3 regions of the Pseudomonas sp. AG1028 genome follow, and region 3 is predicted to be linked to each of the others. Evidence: riboswitches for the same ligand, from Rfam matches in the RefSeq annotation. Region 3 holds a riboswitch; each other region holds the start of a gene.

Region 1 (6,018 bases), on a different contig from region 3:
CCCAGATGTCGACCCAGGAAATCGAGCAGATGATTGCGGCCATTCAGACTGATTCCGAACACGCTGTTCAGGCGATGGGCACCAGCCGTGACCTGGCCAACCAATCCCTGGACATCGCGCAGGAGGCAAGCAGCTCCCTGGATCAAATCGCAACGGCGATCACCCACATCAATGAGCGCAACCTGCAGATTGCCACTGCATCTGAAGAGCAATCGCATGTTGCGCGTGAGGTGGATCAGAACCTTCTGCGTATTCGTGATCTTGCTTCGCAGAGCGCCGCAGGCGCCAGCCAAACAGCCAGCGCTTGCGGCGAGATGTCCCAGTTGGCCATCAATCTGAACCAGCTGGTGACTCGCTTCGTAGTCTGAGGCACGTCCAAGGCGGTTACTTTTGCCTGGGGCAGATACCTCCCAGGCAATGACATGCATGACCGAGCGGATGACGAGCGCTACTGAGCGTGATCGTCATCACCACCTGGCGGCGTGATCTCCAGGATTCGATCCCGGCCCCCCTCTGCAAGCAGGTAAGTGCCTTGGGGTGTAGGCGTAAGCATCTGGGGAGCCTTCAGGAAAGACAGTACGGTCTGCAGGCGCCCCTGTGAGTCGAGCAGCAGAAGACGCGCACGGTGCGTGGCGTCTTCGCCGATCCACAGTCCGCGCCGGTCGCACAGCAGGTACGTAGGTTGGTTCAGGTTGTCCAGTACGACAGGATCGCTTCCATCGTCGGTCAACTGACGTACCACGCCCTTCTGCTTTTCCGTGTAGAGCATCCTGCCATCGCCACAGCGCGTGACGGACTCCGCTTCGTCGAGGTGATCACGGACCGTCTCAAGGGCACCATCGCTCCACCGATAACGTAGCAGCCGCCCGTCCCCCTTGCGGTCCTCTATCGCATACAGGTAGTCACCGTCGTCCCACAAGCCTTGCACTTTCTGGCCCGTGAAGAGATCGGTGGATACGCCATCCTTGAAGTAACGCACCACCGCCCCTTCAGCTTCCTGGCTGTAAACCCAGCCTCCCCGAGCCGCTATCATGCCGTCGGGTTTGGACAGGTTGTTCAATAGGGTTTTCTGGCTGCCGTCAGGAGCTATCTGCACGATGCTCCCCTGTCCATGATCAAGCTCCTGCGACAGGATCAGTGCCCCATCTGCCAAGGGAATCAACGAGGCGACCTTGGGCAATCGATCATGGGCGACGCTATAACGCCAGCCCTCCGAAGCCTGTACCGGGTAGAAGTTCTGCCAGGCAAAAAATGCCAAAGCAGCTGCGATCAATAGCGCGCAGGCGCTAAGAGCGAAACGTACACGGCGAGCCCTGACGGTAGGCTGATTGTGTTCACGCATCACCTCGCTCATTGATCACACCGCTGACAGATGTTCAAAGAGGATGCCGGCGCCAACCAGCATCAACACTACACCACCAATGATCTCGGCACGTTTGCCGACGACGGTTCCCAAGACACGCCCAAGCATCACGCCAAGGGTCACCATCACCGCCGTAGCGACGCCGATGGCAGCTGCTGCAACCAAGATGTTGACGTCGACAAATGCCAGGCCTACGCCAACGGCGAGCGCATCGATGCTGGTCGCAAATGCCGTGACGGCCAGAACCCAGAAGGAGTGCTGGCCGGAACGCTCTTGCTCCTCTTCGTCCTCCTGCAAGCCGTTGTAGATCATATGAATACCAAGCAGCACGAGCAGCGTGAAGGCGATCCAGTGATCCCACTCCTCTGCGAAGCTGACGGCAGCTTGGCCGATGAACCAGCCGATGATGGGAGTGATGGCTTCGATGGCGCCAAAGATGAGGCCCGTGCGCAGGGCTTCGGTAAAGCGAGGTTTATGAAGGCTGGCGCCTTTGCCAATGGCTGCTGCAAAGGCGTCGGTCGACATCGCCAAGGCGAGGAACAGGAGAGAGATGGGATTCACGGTTAACTACCAGCCGGGCTATGAGTCAACGACACGTCCACACGCCCGACTTTAGGTGTGGATGCATCGTTGGTCTCGCCAACCGGCAGGTGTTCGTGCCACGGCATGTTGCCGATAATGTTGACACGAACGCTCTACGACCAAAGCCGTGAGCAGGCTACTCCCCAACAAGGGCGGCTACTATACTCAAAGTCATAGCCTGTAGAAAGCCTCATTGCGGCTACTCACGCGAGGCAGCTTTCACTAGTCTCAAGCCATCACATAGCCGGGAAGTGATCATTGCAAATCAGCGCGAAAGACCAGCAGATCCTGACAGGCTGAATCACGCCCGGAAAAGCGATTCATCCGACCTAGTGGCTCTACCTAATATCTCGGCTCTTCAAGGATCAGGATCAACCGACGCAAGGATGCAAAGCATGCTGCACCACACCCTCAAGTACGGTATTTGCCCAGACGAACTCGCCCGAGTTCTAGGCCTGGCGATGGACAAACACCGCCACACCCTGCTGGCAGTGCCTGGGGACATGAGGAACCTCAATGTCCCTCTGGAGAAACTTCTTGGCGCCATGGGTACAAAGCAGCTTCTCAATGAGCACGAGGTGACGGTTCTCAGGCATGGCGGGGAAAGAACAGTGCATCTTGTCTCGTTATGTGGCTGCAGTTCGTTTCAGTCGGGCTCGATAGTCCTGCCTTGGCTACCGCCGGACAACGTTGCCAAAGCGCGGGACAGGTACCCAAGCGCAGATACTTACTTCATCCCGAGCGATGGGCCAGGCGCGCCTTATCGGGCACCTGGTAGAGATGAGCTATCACGGTATCTGGCGACTTACCCCAACTCGAAAGCGATCTGAGCGAGGCCGGATCGCCTGTGGCCTGGCTTACGCGCCAGATGCATCTCAGCTGGAGCTCGCGGGACTGCCTGGTGCATCGAGCGCTTCTATAGCCTCGAAACGACTGCTGTTACGGCCGGATTGCTTGGCGGCATAGAGCGCCCTGTCTGCCACGCTGAGCAATTGCGCGGCGCCGAACAACAACCCCGGCGGGTTGGCTGATATATGATTCAGCAGGCTCCAGCCGGCGCTCTGTGCATCGAAACTCGCAACACCTACCGACACAGTCACAACGCCAAGCTCACTCGTCGCATGTGCAATGTTCAAGGCGCGTACATTTTCGATGACCTTGTCGGCAACCCGGCATGCGCCATCACGCGTGGTTTCGGGCAGCACGATCGCGAACTCCTCGCCCCCATACCGTGCCGCCAGGTCCATGGGGCGCTCTGCACAGCGAGCAAGCACGCGCGCCACCGCACTCAGGCATTCATCCCCCATCAGATGACTATAGTGGTCGTTGTAGCGCTTGAAGAAATCGATATCGAGCAGCAACAGAGAAAATGCACGCTGCGTGCGCAGCACCGACTGCCATTCGCGCTCGATCGACTGATCCAGCGCACGTCTGTTGGCCAGCCCCGTCATGCCGTCGGTCTGCGCCTGGCGGTTCAATCGGTCCATTGCCAGCTTCAGATGAAGATGGGTTTTGACCCGCGCGGCGACGATAGCAGGACGGATCGGCTTGCCGATGAAATCCACGGCGCCGAGCTCCAGCCCCTCCTCTTCCATGCTCGCTTCGGTATGGGCGGTGACGAAGATCACTGGAATGTTGCTGGTCGACGGGTCGCCTTTGAGAATGCGGCAGACCTCAAAGCCGCTGATGCCTGGCATCTGCGCGTCGAGCAGTATGAGGTCAGGCTGTTGCTGACGAGCCAACTCCACAGCCGCGTCGCCCTGGGTAGCAAACAAGACCTGTCCAAGCCCCGAGATGGCCTTGCTGAGGGCTCGGACAGCCGAAACATCATCGTCAACGATCAATATCGTCGTAGCGCGCTCCATCGTTCTAACGCTCCTTGCTCTTGGCACGGGCCTGGTCTAGTAACACCAGCGCCAACGCGTAATCCAGATTGTCGACTGCCTGCCAAATCTCGGCTACTTGAGAATCGCCTGCCATCTCGCGAATGGCGCTGGCAGCATGGGCAAAGCTGTCCAATGCGGCCATGTCGCGGTTGCGCAATTGTTCTTCAAGCATGGCGAGTGCCTGTTGCGCCTGGGTTTGATCGATATCGTCCACTGGCAACGAGGGTGCCTTATCCCGGAGCAGACGAGTGTGACCGTCCAGTTCGGCATAAGCGGCCAACAAGGCCTCGAGCGCAGGTCTTGTCGCCGCATCGGCCGCACCGTCACGCAGCAATTGCTCTACATTTCCCGCGCGGGCGGCGAGCTCCTTGGCTCCCAGCAACGCCGCGGTCCCACGCAGCTTGTGCAAGCGCGCTACCAACTCATGGGATGGCTGTGACAAGAGACGATGGTCAGCGAACTCCACGAAGTCCGCAAAGAACCGCTTCAGCGAAGACATGAAAAGAGCCTGATCATCTCCCAGTCGATTCGCGACATCCTGGCCATCAATTCCCGGGATACTTGGCCAATCGTCCGGGCCTTTGCTTGGCGAAGACAGTGCGAGTACCGGAAGCGGGCCCCCACGCTTGCGCTCCACAGCGAGGCGTAGGGCACGAATCAGGGCAGAAGGCTCCAGAGGCTTGGTCAGGAAATCATCCATGCCCGCCGCCTGGGCCTGCTGGCGCTCCTCGGCCATGGCGCCAGCGGTCAGGGCAAGCACAGGCAGGAGAGCCAACCCAAGATCGTCGCGTAGCCTACGGGTGGCTTCATAGCCATCCATTTCCGGCATCTGCACGTCCATCAGTACGGCATCGAAATGATCGGGCATCTGCTTGAGACGCTCGAGGGCCTCACGGCCATTGCTGCATGTCTGCACCTGGGCACCTTGCTGGGCGAGCAGCAAGCTGGCGACCTCGAGGTTGATGGCGCTGTCATCGACCAACAGTACCTCCATGCCCTCCAGCCAGCGGGCTACAGAAGTATCGAACTCGCTGGCGAGATTGATCCGCGTGGTATCGCCATCGCGATACACCAGGCACTCATTGACGGCATTGAACAAACGCGCACCGTCCACAGGGCTGGGTACTACTCGCTGCCAAGGCTCAAGGGGTTCGCGTTGCATGGCCAATTGCTGCGTCTGCTCCATGATCAACACCAGCGGCAGCCTCTCGCAGCCACAACGTTGCATCACCTGCCGCAGCAGCCGCACCTGGTCGAGAGAGGCAAGCAAAGCGTCCGGCAGGCGATGCTCCTGTGTGTCGGGCCGTTCCAGAAGCACCTGAAAATCGGTCGGACTTTCTACATGAGTCGTGCGCCAACCAAGGTCTTTAGCGATCCGAGTGAGTTGCTGAGTCTCACTCAGACCATCACTGAGCAGCCAGACATCGAGCGCTTTATCTGACCTAGCATGCTCGTCTGACTCACTCGCCATTTGCAGAGGCAAGTCGACAGTGAACTCGCTACCAGTACCCAACTGACTGTGCACGCCCACTCGCCCACCCATTTGCTCGGCAAGGCCACGCACCACCGACAGGCCCAAACCGGTTCCGCCGAACCGTCTGGTTGTAGAGGCATCAGCCTGCGTGAACGGTGAGAACAACTGCTCGGCAACGTCATGGGCAATACCACAGCCGGTATCAGCGACCGTGATATGCAGCCAGCAGCGAGCATCGCGTTGCTGGTCGCAGTCCAGTGTGACTTTCACGCTGCCTTTAGCGGTGAACTTGAGGGCGTTGCCGATCAGGTTCATGAGGATCTGATTGATTCGCAGCGCATCGCCCAGCAGTAAATTTGGCAGCGGCCCGGCCGTTTCGACGGTAAATTGCAGCCCCTTGAGTTCCGCCTGGGGGGTGAAGAGCTGGACGAGGTCATCCATCAACTGGCGTGGACTGAAAGGCGCATGCTCGAGTTTCATCGCCCCGGCTTCGATTTTCGCGATATCGAGAATATCGTTGATGATGCCCAGCAGCGACCGCCCAGCGATCTGCAATTTGCCAAGCAGCATGCGCTGCTGGTCGTCCAATGATGTGTTCTGCAGCAGGTGAGCGACACCAATTACCGCGTTCATTGGCGTGCGGATTTCGTGGCTCATATTGGCTAGGAACAGACTTTTTGCAGCGTTGGCAGCCTCTGCCTGAGCTTTGGCTG
Region 2 (6,018 bases), on a different contig from region 3:
CCGCCGGCCTGCCGAGCGCCACCGGTTGCACCACCATTAACAAGCTCTGCGGCTCGGGCATGAAGGCGGTGATGCTCGCCCACGACCTGATCAAGGCCGGCAGCGCCGAGGTGATGATCGCTGGCGGAATGGAGAGCATGTCCAACGCGCCCTATCTGCTGCCCAAGGCACGCGGCGGCCTGCGTATGGGCCATGGCGAAGTGAAGGATCACATGTTCTTCGATGGCCTGGAGGATGCCCGCACTGGGCGCCTTATGGGCTCCTTCGCCCAGGAAACCGCGGACCGCTACGGCATCACCCGCGAAGCGATGGACGCCTACGCCATCGAATCGCTGCGACGCGCGCAGCAGGCTATGCAGTCCGGTGCACTGGTCGATGAGATCGTGCCGGTGACGGTGGCGAGCCGTAAGGGCGATATCGAAGTGAGCGAAGACGAACAGCCGCTGAACGCCAGGATAGACAAGATCACCAGCTTGAAACCGGCCTTCAGCAAGGACGGCAGCATCACTGCCGCCAATGCCAGTTCGATTTCCGATGGGGCCAGCGCGCTGCTGCTGATGAGCGCCGAGCAGGCCCAGGCCCGCGGCCTGAAACCGCTGGCACGCATCGTTGCCCACGCCACCCAGAGTCAGGACCCCAGCGAATTCACCATCGCGCCCATCGGCGCTATCAGCAAGGTGCAGCACAAGGCCGGCTGGCAGAAGAACGAGGTGGATCTATTTGAAATCAACGAGGCCTTCGCCATGGTCACCATGTTGGCCATGCAGGAGCATGACCTCGCTCACGCCAAGGTGAATATCTACGGTGGCGCCTGCGCGCAGGGGCATCCGGTCGGCTCGACCGGCTCGCGGATCATCGTCACGCTGATCAACGCCCTGCGCCAGACCGGCGGCAAGCGCGGCATCGCCTCGCTGTGCATCGGCGGCGGCGAAGCAACAGCGGTCGCGGTTGAGGTGTTGTAAGAGACCAGTCAGGGGCGCGCTCGCGCCCCTTATTTCAGCTCGGTAAACGCCAGCTTGATCCCCAGACCAACCAGTACCGCGCCCATCAGACGATCGAACCAGTGGCCCAAGCGCGCGAAGCCGTCGCGCACACGCTGCTGGCTGAACAGCATTGCCACCAGGCAGAACCACAAGGCCGTCGCCACGGCCAGATAAACGCCGTAGCCGCCCTGCACGAGCAACGGGGTGTGGGGGTTGATCACCACGGTAAACAACGACAGGAAGAACAGCGTCGCTTTGGGGTTAAGGCCGTTGGTCACGAAGCCGGTAACGAAGCCGCCGCGTGGCGTTCTCGCTGGAGCGGCGGCTTGTTCCTGAACCGCGCCGGGCGCTGCCGGCTGCGCCCGCAGTGCCTTGAAGCCGATATACAGCAGGTAGGCGGCGGCCAGCCACTTCAGCGCGTTGAACAGCACGATCGACTGGGACACGATCAGGCCGATGCCCAGTAGCGAATAGGCTACGTGCACAAAAATTCCGGTGCCCACGCCCAGCGCACAGAACACACCGGCACGGCGCCCATGGGCCACGCTCTCACGCACCACGATGGCGAAGTCCGGTCCCGGGCTGGCCACGGCCAGCAGATGGATGAGGGCAACGGTAAAGAATTCCATCCAGTACACGGCGACTCCAGGATTGGCTAGTGGGTCCAAGGGCGCACTCTGCGGCAGAGCACTTCTGATAGGCTGCACTTTACTTCCCGACAGGACAGCCAGAAAGGTACAGCTGATGAGTAAAACAGGCCGCGCAGTGTTTCTCGATTATCGCTCCCTCGACCTCGGCGATCTGGACATGGCGCCGCTGCGCGAGCCCTTCGCCGAGCTGGTACTGCACGACCAAAGCAGCCCGGTGCAGATCATCGAGCGTCTGCAGGGCGCCCGCGTAGCGATCAGCAACAAGGCGGTGATCGATGCGGACGTGTTGGCAGGCTGCCCCGAGCTCGAACTGATCCTCGTTGCTGCCACCGGCACCAATAACATCGACCTCGCCGCCGCCCGGGCGCATGGCGTCACCGTGTGCAACTGCCAGGGTTACGGCACACCTTCGGTGGCCCAGCACACCCTGACACTCCTGCTCGCCCTGGCCACAAGTCTGCAAGACTATCAGCGTGATGTTCGCGCTGGCCGTTGGCAGCAGTCGCCCATGTTCTGCCTGCTCGACCACCCCATCGTCGAGCTCGAAGGCAAGACGCTGGGGCTGCTCGGTCATGGCGAGCTGGGCGGCGCAGTAGCCAGATTGGCCGAAGCGTTCGGCATGCGCGTGCTCTATGGCCAACTGCCGGGGCGCCCGCCCCGCGCTGATCGGCTCGCGCTGGACGAGTTGCTCACCCAGGCCGATGCCCTGACCCTGCACTGCCCGCTCACCGAACAGACCCGCAACCTGATTGGAGCCCGCGAGCTCGATCTGCTCAAGCCAGGCGCCTTCGTGATCAACACCGCCCGCGGCGGCCTGATCGACGAACAGGCTCTGGCCGACGCCCTACGAGCGGGAAAGCTGGGCGGTGCAGCCACCGACGTGCTGACCCAGGAACCACCCAGAGAAGGCAATCCATTGCTGGCCGACGACATTCCGCGACTGATAATCACCCCGCACAGCGCCTGGGGCGCTCGCGAGGCGCGCCAGCGGATCGTCGGCCAACTGGCGGAAAACGCCGCGGGATTTTTCGCAGGCCATGCCAAACGCCAAGTCAACTGATCCTTTGGTACCTCGGGCTTGCAGCTTAAGGTCCACGCCCCTACCCTTCGCGCTTTTGCCGGGGTATAGCTGATGGATCCGCGAAGTGAAGTGCTGCTGCGCCAGGCCGAACTATTCGCTGGCCCCGCCTTGCTCGCGGGCTTGCCGGCCGATGATCTGCTCGGGCAGCTACCACAGGCTGCAGGCTGGAGCTGGCATGCAGGCGATCACGCCCGACTGGAAGGGCGTTTTGCCGGGCGTAGCGCCTTTGGCGTCATGCCGCCGGCGGCCGCCTGCGAGACGGCCGTGCTGTTCCTGCCTAAGTCCCGCGAATTGACGGCCTATCTGCTCGACGCCCTGGCCTCCCGCCTGCCCGGCAAACCGCTGTATCTGGTGGGCGAGAAGCGCGCCGGCGTCGAACGTGCCGCCAAGCAGATGGCCGCCTACGGCAAGCCGCGCAAGCTCGACAGCGCACGCCACTGCCAGCTGTGGGAGGTGCGGGTTGATCTGGCTCCGGCCGAACCCGACCTGAACGCACTGGCTCAGCGCTACAGCCTGCCGCTGGCTGACGGCCCCCTCGAGATAGTCACCCTGCCCGGTGTATTCAGCCACGGCCGCCTGGATATCGGCAGCGCACTGCTGCTCGAATACCTGGATCAATTGCCAGATGGCCATCTGCTCGACTTCGGCTGCGGCGCAGGCGTGCTCGGTGCAGTGCTCAAGCGCCGCTATCCGCAAAGCCAAGTCACGATGCTGGACGTCGACGCCTTCGCCGTCGCCAGCAGCCGCCTGACCCTGGCCGCCAACGGGCTGCAGACCGAGGTGATCAGCGGCGATGGTATTGCCGCCGCGCCCTTCGAACTGAGCGCAATTCTGAGCAACCCGCCCTTCCATCAGGGCGTACATACTCATTACCAGGCCAGCGAAGACCTGATGCGCCAGGCCTCGCAGCATCTGCGCAAGGGCGGCCAGATCCGCCTGGTGGCCAACCGTTTTCTCAAGTACCCGCCGCTGATCGAACAGCATATCGGCCCCTGCCAGACCCTGGCCGATGCCGATGGCTTTCGTATCTACCAGGCGACCCGCCCGTAACGCAGGTCGCCTGCGGCAGAGCGGCGCAGGCCTTGCCCAACGTGAGGCGTTTGGGCAGAATGCGCGCGTCCTAGGGGAGTAGTCTCCCGCGAGCACCAGCTCGCCCGGCATGCATCAACATACTTGGTCCACAGACCATGGTGCGTGCGACCCAAGATCCGCCGAGATGGATCTGCGCCGTTCGGCTCGAACGCCGCACAGGGTTTGACAAGACCTATGACACGAACACCTTACCCGGGGCGGGGAGGTCGTCCGTGTCATAGCCGTGTCTACCCGCCCCTTTAGGAAGCCTGATGCTGGAATCCCTGTTCGTTCCCACTCTGATCGTTGCCCTGGCGGAAATCGGCGACAAGACGCAACTGCTCGCCCTGTTGCTGGCCGCACGCTTTCGCAGGCCCTGGCCAATCATCTGGGGCATGGTCGCCGCCACCCTTGCCAATCACCTGGCCGCCGGCGCGGTAGGCAACTGGGTCGCAGGTCTGCTCTCGCCCGCGCTGCTGAGCTGGATTCTGGCGGCGTCCTTTATCGCCGTGGCACTGTGGACACTGATCCCCGACAAGCTCGACGATGACGAAAGCTCCAGCCTCAAACGCTATGGGCCGTTCCTGACCACCCTGGTGGCCTTCTTCCTGGCGGAGATGGGTGACAAGACCCAGGTGGCGACAGTGATGCTCGCCGCCCAGTACCCACACTTCATCATGGTGGTGCTGGGGACTACGCTGGGCATGCTGATCGCCAACGTACCGGTGGTGCTGGCCGGCAACTTTGCGGCCGACCGCCTGCCGCTCACTCTGATTCGCCGGCTTGCCGCCCTCGCCTTCGCCGTACTGGCGATCTATGCGGCGTACCAGGCCATGCTGTTGAGTGGCTTTTTAAACGGCTGAACTCCCAGGGACAAAACCAACGCCGGCACAAGGTTTTGGCCTTGAAGCTGAGCCGCCACCAAGCAGACGGTGGCGGCTTTTCACATCGTGATCAGCCTTTCTTGGCCTGCTGATACAGTGGCATGACTTTCGGGATAGCCGCCTGCAGCGAGGCGATACGGCTCGACGAGGATGGGTGCGTGCTCATGAACTCTGGCGGCGCACCTTCGCTGGCCTTGGCCATCTTTTGCCACAGGCTGACCGCCGCATTGGGGTTGTAGCCTGCACGTGCAGCGAGTTCGAGGCCGATCAGGTCGGCTTCGTTCTCGTTGCCGCGGCTATTGGGTAGCGTCATGCCGTAATTCACTGCAGCATCGGCCAGTGCCATCTGGTCCGAGCTGACGCCCAGTAGCGCGGCAGCGCCCTGCTTCGCCAAGTTCACGCCATAGGCCTTGGACATCGCTTCGCGGCCGTGCTCACGCAGGGCATGGGCGATCTCATGGCCCATGACCGCGGCGATTTCGTCATCGGTAAGATTCAGCTTGTCGATGATGCCGGTGTAGAAAATGATCTTGCCGCCTGGGCCGCAGTTGGCGTTCAGCTCAGGGCTCTTGATCAGGTTGACCTCCCATTGCCACTGGGCCGCATCCGGACGGAACAGCGGCGCCTGCTTGATCAGGCGGTCGGCCACACGCTGCAAGCGCTTGGCCTCGGCACTGTTCTTGTCCAGCGCGCCCTGGCTGGAGGCTTCCTTCAACGTTTGCTGATAGGACTGGGCATACATCTGGTTGACCTCATCGGTCGACAGCGCACTGAACATGTACTGCTTGCGCTCGACGCCGACCGAGCCACCGCTGGTGGTATTGACGGCTTGGCATCCTGCCAGCAGCAGAGCCGCGGTCAGCGTGGTGATGGACAACGACGGTTTCATGCTGGATCTCCCTGGTAACTAAGAAAGGTATGCTAGGGGCTGCCCGTATTTCAGTGCAAGCAAAGCCTCAGGCAGGCGTCAGGCACTCCGGCCCGTCGAGCTTCGGGTCATTGACCAGATTGCTCAACACGCGTTCGCGCAGCGCTATCGGCTTGGCGACGAGCAGCGCCTGCAATTCCTCAGGCGGCGTATCGGCGGCCAACCAGCGCTGCCGTTGCTCGGTATCGAGAATCAAGGGGCGACGCAGCGTCGCGGCCGCCTGGGTGATCATGGCCGTACTCAGGTACACGTGCCCTTCCACTGGATAGGCCTGCCATACCGCTGCGAAATACAGCAGCGAATCCTCGCCGCTCAGCCAGTACGGGCGCTTGCGCGCCGCGCCGCGCCATTCATAGAAACCGTTGGCAGGAATCAGGCCGCGGCGCAGACGAAACGCCTCGCGAAACATCGGCTGCTCGCT
Region 3 (6,018 bases):
CCGACACGCATGTCGTTGACGAACAGGTAGTTGCGCGTCGGATCGACCGACAGGCCGCCCCAGTTCATGCCGCCCAGCGAGCCTGGCAGATTCAGCGACGGGTCGGTACCCGGCGGCGTGAACAGGCCGTCATAGCGCATCGACTTGAACTTGATGCGGCACATCAGCTGGTCGAACGGCGTGGCGCCCCACATGTCGGACTCGGTCAGAGTGTCCGCACCGATCTGCGGCATACCGACGGAAACCGGCTGGGTCGGCGAATAACGCTCACCCTCGATCTGCCCCGGTTGCACCGCACGCTCCTGCACTTCGGTCAGCGGCTTGCCGGTCAGGCGGTCGAGCACGAACAGCTGGCCGGCCTTGGTGCCGAACACCAGCGCCGGAACCTTGCTGCCGTCGGGCTGGGTGAAGTCGATGAAGCTCGGCTGCATCGGCACGTCGAAGTCCCAGAGGTCGTTGTGCACGACCTGATAGACCCACTTCTCATCACCGGTGGTGGCGTCCAGCGCCAGCATAGAGGCACCGTACTTGCGGTCCAGCGCGGTGTGCTTGAGGCTCCACAGGTCGATGGCGGCGCTGCCGACCGGCATGAACACCGTGTTGGAGTCCGGATCGTAGGACATCGGCGCCCAGACATTCGGCGTGGAACGGGTATAGGTGTCGCCCACCGCTGGCGCTTCGCGATCTTCCGGCTTGCCCGGGTCGAATGCCCAGCGCATCTCACCGGTGATCACGTCGAAGCCGCGCATCACGCCGCCCGGCATATCCGTGCTGACGTTGTCGGCTACACGGCCGCCAACCACCACGGTCGTGCCGGCCAGGGTCGGCGCCGAGGTCAGTGAATACTGGCCCGCATCGGCACCCTTGCCCAATCCCGCCTTGAGGTCGACACGACCCTGTACGCCGAAGTCGGAGCAGAACTCGCCGGTGTTGGCGTCCAGGGCGATCAGCTCGGACTCGATGCTGTTCATCAGAATGCGCTGCTGGCAAGCGGCGCCGGCCGCTACGCTGGCCACCTTGATGGGCGTCGAATTCGGCTGCGTGGGCTGGGCGATCGGCCGCGTGGCATCGAAGTACGCGAGGCCGCGGCAGCGCATCCACTTCTTCTGCTGGGCATTGATCTGCCGGTTCCAGATTTCCTTGCCGGTAGCCGCTTCCAGGGCGATGACGTTGTTGTGCGGGGTGCACAGGAATACGCGGTCACCGACCTGTAGCGGCGTTTGCTGGTCTTCGGCGCCATTGCCGGTCGGGCTTTCCGGGACGTCACCGGTGCGATAGGTCCAGGCGACCTGCAGATTCTTGACGTTATCGGGGGTGATCTGGTCCAGCGCGACGAAACGCGAGCCGCCTGGCGTGTTGCCGTAGTGCTCCCAGTTTTGCTGCGCCTCGCTCGCCGGCGTCGCCACCGGCGCATTGCCACTGGCGGCCACCACCGGATGGGGCTGGAACATGCCCCATACCGCGGCGCCGAAACCCAGTAACAACACACCGGCCGCCACGAAGGCCGGCGCCGGCCTGGCGGTACGGCCGCTACCGCGCTGCAGCAGCGGATAGGACAACGCCACGCAGATCATGAAGCCGGTCAGCACCATCAACCGCGAGATCAGCGGCCAGAAATCCAGGCCGGCGTCCCACAGGGACCAGGCCAGGGAGCCGACGAACACCGCTGCGAACAGCACACCGCCAGAAGCCCGAGCACGCACGATCTGTAAGCCAGCGACCAGCATCACCACACCGGCGATCAGGAAGTAGGCACTGCCGCCAAGCGCGACCAGGCGGTACCCGTAAACGCTGAAAAACAGGCCGGTTGCCAGAATGACCAGGCCGAGCGCCGCGAGCCAAAGTCGCGCGACAGCCGAAGGTGGCGATCTATCGTTTGCCATCGAATAATCCAAGAAGTCGTTTTAGAAGAGCCCGGCGGGCGATTAACCGGCAATTATACAAGCGCAGCGGCTGTCGAAATATTCAGAAACATGGCTGAATTCATCTATATGTATCGTTTTTCACGATGCCGTTTCGCTGAGTACTCGCAACCGCCCTACTCCAACGTCCGCAAAAGCCTGACGAACGCGCTGCAGCGCAGCGGGCGCGAGCATCACATGGTGTGCTCGTAGAGAATCGCTGCGCCCACGCCAATCAGCACCAGGCCGCCGAGGATCTCAGCCTTTTGACCGATGGCGGTGCCAATCAGACGGCCGAGCATCACACCGATGGTGGCCATGGTCATGGTCGCCAGGCCGATAGCCAGTGACGCCACCCAGATGTTCACGTCGACGAAGGCCAGGCCGATGCCCACCGCCAGCGCATCGATGCTGGTAGCGAGCGCCGTGGCGGCCAGCAGCCAGAACGAATGGGACTTGGGCTTTTCCTCTTCCTCATCAGCGTCGGGTCGCAAGCCTGCGTAGATCATATGCACGCCGAGCAGCAGCAATAGCGTGAAGGCGATCCAGTGATCCCACTCTTCGGCAAAACTGGCGGCCGCCTGGCCGATGAACCAGCCGATCACCGGCGTAATAGCTTCGATCACGCCAAAGATCAGCCCGGTACGCAGCGCGTCGAGAAAACGGGGTTTATGCAGCGAAGCACCCTTGCCAACAGCCGCGGCGAAGGCATCGGTGGACATGGCGAAAGCCAGGAGAACGAGGGATAGGAAGCTCACGGTTACGTCTCGGTCGGGCTATGAGTCAATGACGGATACACGCGCCCGACCTTAGGCACGTATCTGTCATTGGTCTCACCAACCGAAAGGTGTTCGTACCACGGCTGCTGCCGAGAATGTTGATACGAACGCTGCCAAATAAAATTGGCAGCAGGCTACTCCCCAAAGAGGCCCGCACTTTACCCAAAAGTACGGGCCGAAAAAACCATTTTCTCTGGGTATCAATCGCTTGCCGAAGGCCGAAAGACAAGCAGCAGATCAGGCCGCGCTGGAAGAACCCTGGCTACGCAAACGCTTTACGTAAAGCACACCCCAGATCAACCCCAAGATTGCCGAAGCCAGCGAGCCAAGCAGCACGCCCAGCTTGGCTGCAGCCAGCAGGTTGGCATCGCTGAACGCCAGGTTGGCGATGAAGATCGACATGGTGAAGCCGATCCCGGCCAGCAGACCGATCAGCGCGACGCCGCGCCAGGACACGTCGGCCGGCAGGCGGCACAGGCCAAGCCTGACCACCAGCCAGCTGACGCTGATAACCCCGGCCGGCTTGCCGACCAGCAGCGCGATGGCCACGCCCAGCATCACCCAGTGCGAAGTTGCCGACGAAAGATCGGTTCCGCCCAGGCTCACACCGGCGTTGGCCAGGGCGAACAGCGGCATCAGGCCAAAGGTGACCCAGGGGTGCAGTGCCAGTTGCACGCGCACCACCGGTGGCAACAGCTCGCGCTGGGCCAGGCGCAATTCACGCACAGATTGGGCAGCTTCGTTGGACGCCACCGCCGTACCACTGTCGTCTTCCAGCTCACGGGCGATACGGCCCACGGCATCACGCGGCAGCTCGCGGGTTGGCAGGCAGATCACCGGCGTCATCAGGCCGAGAATCACCCCAGCCAGAGTCGGGTGCGCACCGGTCATCAGCAGCCCCCCCCACATCAGGCCGCCAGGCAGTACATAGGCGAAAGCCGAGCCAATACCAATGCGCTGCAGACCCAGCACTGCCAGTGCACCGATGCCAGCCAGGGCAAAGCCGCTGTAGTTGAGGCCGTCGGAATAGAACAGCGCGATGAGGATCACCGCGATCACGTCATCGATCACCGCCAGGGTCAGCAGAAAGATGCGCACGCCAGAAGGAATACCTTTGCCCAGCAAGGCCAGCAGGCCGACCGCGAAGGCGATATCGGTGGCGGCCGGAATCGCCCAGCCGTGCAGACCGGCGCCCTTCAAATTGAGGCTGGCGTAGATTAGCGCGGGCATGATCACCCCGCCGCAGGCTGCGGCAATGGGCAACGACGCCTGGCGCAGATCGGCCAGGGCGCCATCATGCATCTCGCGGCGAATCTCCATGCCGACGACCAGAAAGAACAGGGTCATCAGGCCATCGTTGATCCAGAAATGCAGGGACTGGCTAACGCCAAAGCTACCGAAGCCAAACGACACGGGCGCATGCCAGAGCGCGTGATAACTGTCGGCATAGGGCGAATTGGCCCAGATCAGCGCGGCGGCGGTGGCCAGCAGCAGCACCACACCGCTGAAGGCTTCACGATGAAGGAGGTTACGAACGCAGGCGAAGGCATGCTCAGCCAAACGCTGGGCACGGGGAATATCCTGAAAGGACGGGCGCGATTTCATGGACGAACGAGCTCCGCGCGGCGGCCCGACCAACGCAACAGACCTGTCTCACCGCACCATGCGGCTAACACCCGGGCGTCATCCTACACAGATGATCACTTCAGGCACCAGCCCCACCGACGATCAGATGCAAGATGAGAGAACTGTCGAAATAGCGTAACGGCGGCGCTCACAAGGCGCCGCTACGCGGGCTCAGCGCCCGGTTTTGATCCGCGTCCACTCACGGGTGATGATGCGCTGGATTGGCGCTGGAAGGTCGGCGGACACGTAGAGTTTGCCGATCACCTCATCGGCCGGGTAGATGCCCGGGTTGTCACGCACGCCCGGCTCGAGTAGCGCGGTGGCATCCTTGTTGGGGTTGGCGTAGCCCACGTAATCGCTGACCGGCGCGATCACCTCGGGGCGCAGCAGATAATTGATCAGCGCATGGGCGCCATCGGGGTTACGGGCATCGCGGGGAATGGCGAGCATGTCGAACCACAGGTTGGCGCCCTCCTTCGGAATCACATAACGGATATCCACCGACTTGCCGGCGTCCTTGGCACGACTCTGGGCCTGCATCACGTCACCCGAATAGCCGACCGCCACGCAGATATCACCGTTGGCCAAGTCCGAGATATAGCGCGAAGAGTGAAAGTAGGTCACCGACGGCGCCAGTTTCTGAAGCAGCGCCGAGGCCTTGGTGTAATCGTCGGGCTCATGGCTATTGGGGTCGAGCCCAAGATAATGCAGCGCCTGGGGAATAATCTTCACCGGCGCATCGAGAAAGGCCACGCCACAGCCCTTCAGCTTGGCCAGATTGTCGGCGTTGAACACCAGTTCCCAGGAATCAACCGGCGCGCCATCGCCCAGCACCGCCCTGACCTTCTCGGCGTTGTAGCCAATACCGACCGTCCCCCACATATACGGCACCGCGTATTTGTTTCCAGGGTCAGCGGCCTCAAGGCGCTGCATCAGACGCGGATCCAGATGCGACCAGTTGGGCAGCTTGCCGCGCTCCAGCGGCTGGTACACCTGGGCGCGAATCTGCTTGGACAGAAACTGGCTGGACGGCACCACCAGATCGTAGCCGGAGTGTCCGGACAATAGCTTGGCTTCCAGCATCTCGTTGGTTTCGAAGACATCGTAGGCCACGGCGATGCCGGTTTCCTTCTCGAAGTTCTTCAGGGTGTCGGGGCCCATGTAGTCGGACCAGTTGTAGAAATGCACCTGTTTGTCATTGGCTTGGACGGTGGTGCAGGCGATGAGGCTGAGACTGGCGAACAGCAGCTTGTTCATGGTCGTTTCTCCTGGAACAACAAGTCAGGCAGCCGTGAATGGCACTACTTGAGGCAAGCATAGGAACGAATTCGCAGAATTACCCTGAATACCCTTCAAAGACTTCGAGTCTTTTCTACACGTGCCCAACCAAAAAGCCAGCCACATTTTCACAAAATGGGAACGGCGCGCAGCGAACTCCCCCTACATGTGCACAAATAAAACGCTTTGGAGGAACTAAGGCGCGTAACCGAGCGGAGCTGGTTTCAAAGTCGACGTCAAGTGGTCACAACACCAGGACTACTCTGGCACGGCATGGCAATAGCCCTTTCATCGCTTTCCGAATCTGAATGCCAAGCGAATCACACCAAAATGACCAGCAGGTCATATAATCACCTGACAACAAATTCTCAGTTTTGAATTCATGGATGAAAATCATGCCTTATCGTCTGCTGCCACAGATAGGTAGAGCGATT

What was found. Region 3 has a riboswitch for manganese ahead of mntP (manganese efflux pump MntP). Riboswitches for the same ligand answer to the same signal wherever they lie in the genome.
Region 1: linked by a shared signal. The riboswitch ahead of mntP (manganese efflux pump MntP) and the one ahead of mntP (manganese efflux pump MntP) in region 3 are both predicted to bind manganese.
Region 2: linked by a shared signal. The riboswitch ahead of FB481_RS02330 (TMEM165/GDT1 family protein) and the one ahead of mntP (manganese efflux pump MntP) in region 3 are both predicted to bind manganese.

What each region holds. Positions count from the first base shown of each region.
Region 1 is NZ_VIVP01000010.1:172,196-178,213, forward strand. It holds gene FB481_RS17955 (methyl-accepting chemotaxis protein) at 1-368, shown strand, start outside; gene FB481_RS17960 (hypothetical protein) at 449-1,354, opposite strand; gene mntP (manganese efflux pump MntP) at 1,358-1,924, opposite strand; yybP-ykoY riboswitch at 1,933-2,097, opposite strand; gene FB481_RS17970 (diguanylate cyclase) at 2,821-3,810, opposite strand; gene FB481_RS17975 (CHASE domain-containing protein) at 3,815-6,018, opposite strand, start outside.
Region 2 is NZ_VIVP01000001.1:510,066-516,083, reverse strand. It holds gene FB481_RS02350 (acetyl-CoA C-acyltransferase) at 1-962, shown strand, start outside; gene FB481_RS02345 (LysE family transporter) at 992-1,621, opposite strand; gene FB481_RS02340 (2-hydroxyacid dehydrogenase) at 1,728-2,693, shown strand; gene FB481_RS02335 (methyltransferase) at 2,766-3,764, shown strand; yybP-ykoY riboswitch at 3,826-3,969, shown strand; gene FB481_RS02330 (TMEM165/GDT1 family protein) at 4,061-4,648, shown strand; gene FB481_RS02325 (M48 family metallopeptidase) at 4,740-5,558, opposite strand; gene FB481_RS02320 (SOS response-associated peptidase) at 5,626-6,018, opposite strand, start outside.
Region 3 is NZ_VIVP01000004.1:227,829-233,846, forward strand. It holds gene FB481_RS08280 (membrane-bound PQQ-dependent dehydrogenase, glucose/quinate/shikimate family) at 1-1,883, opposite strand, end outside; gene mntP (manganese efflux pump MntP) at 2,096-2,659, opposite strand; yybP-ykoY riboswitch at 2,664-2,830, opposite strand; gene nhaA (Na+/H+ antiporter NhaA) at 2,918-4,285, opposite strand; gene FB481_RS08295 (polyamine ABC transporter substrate-binding protein) at 4,478-5,563, opposite strand; gene FB481_RS08300 (response regulator transcription factor) at 5,980-6,018, shown strand, end outside.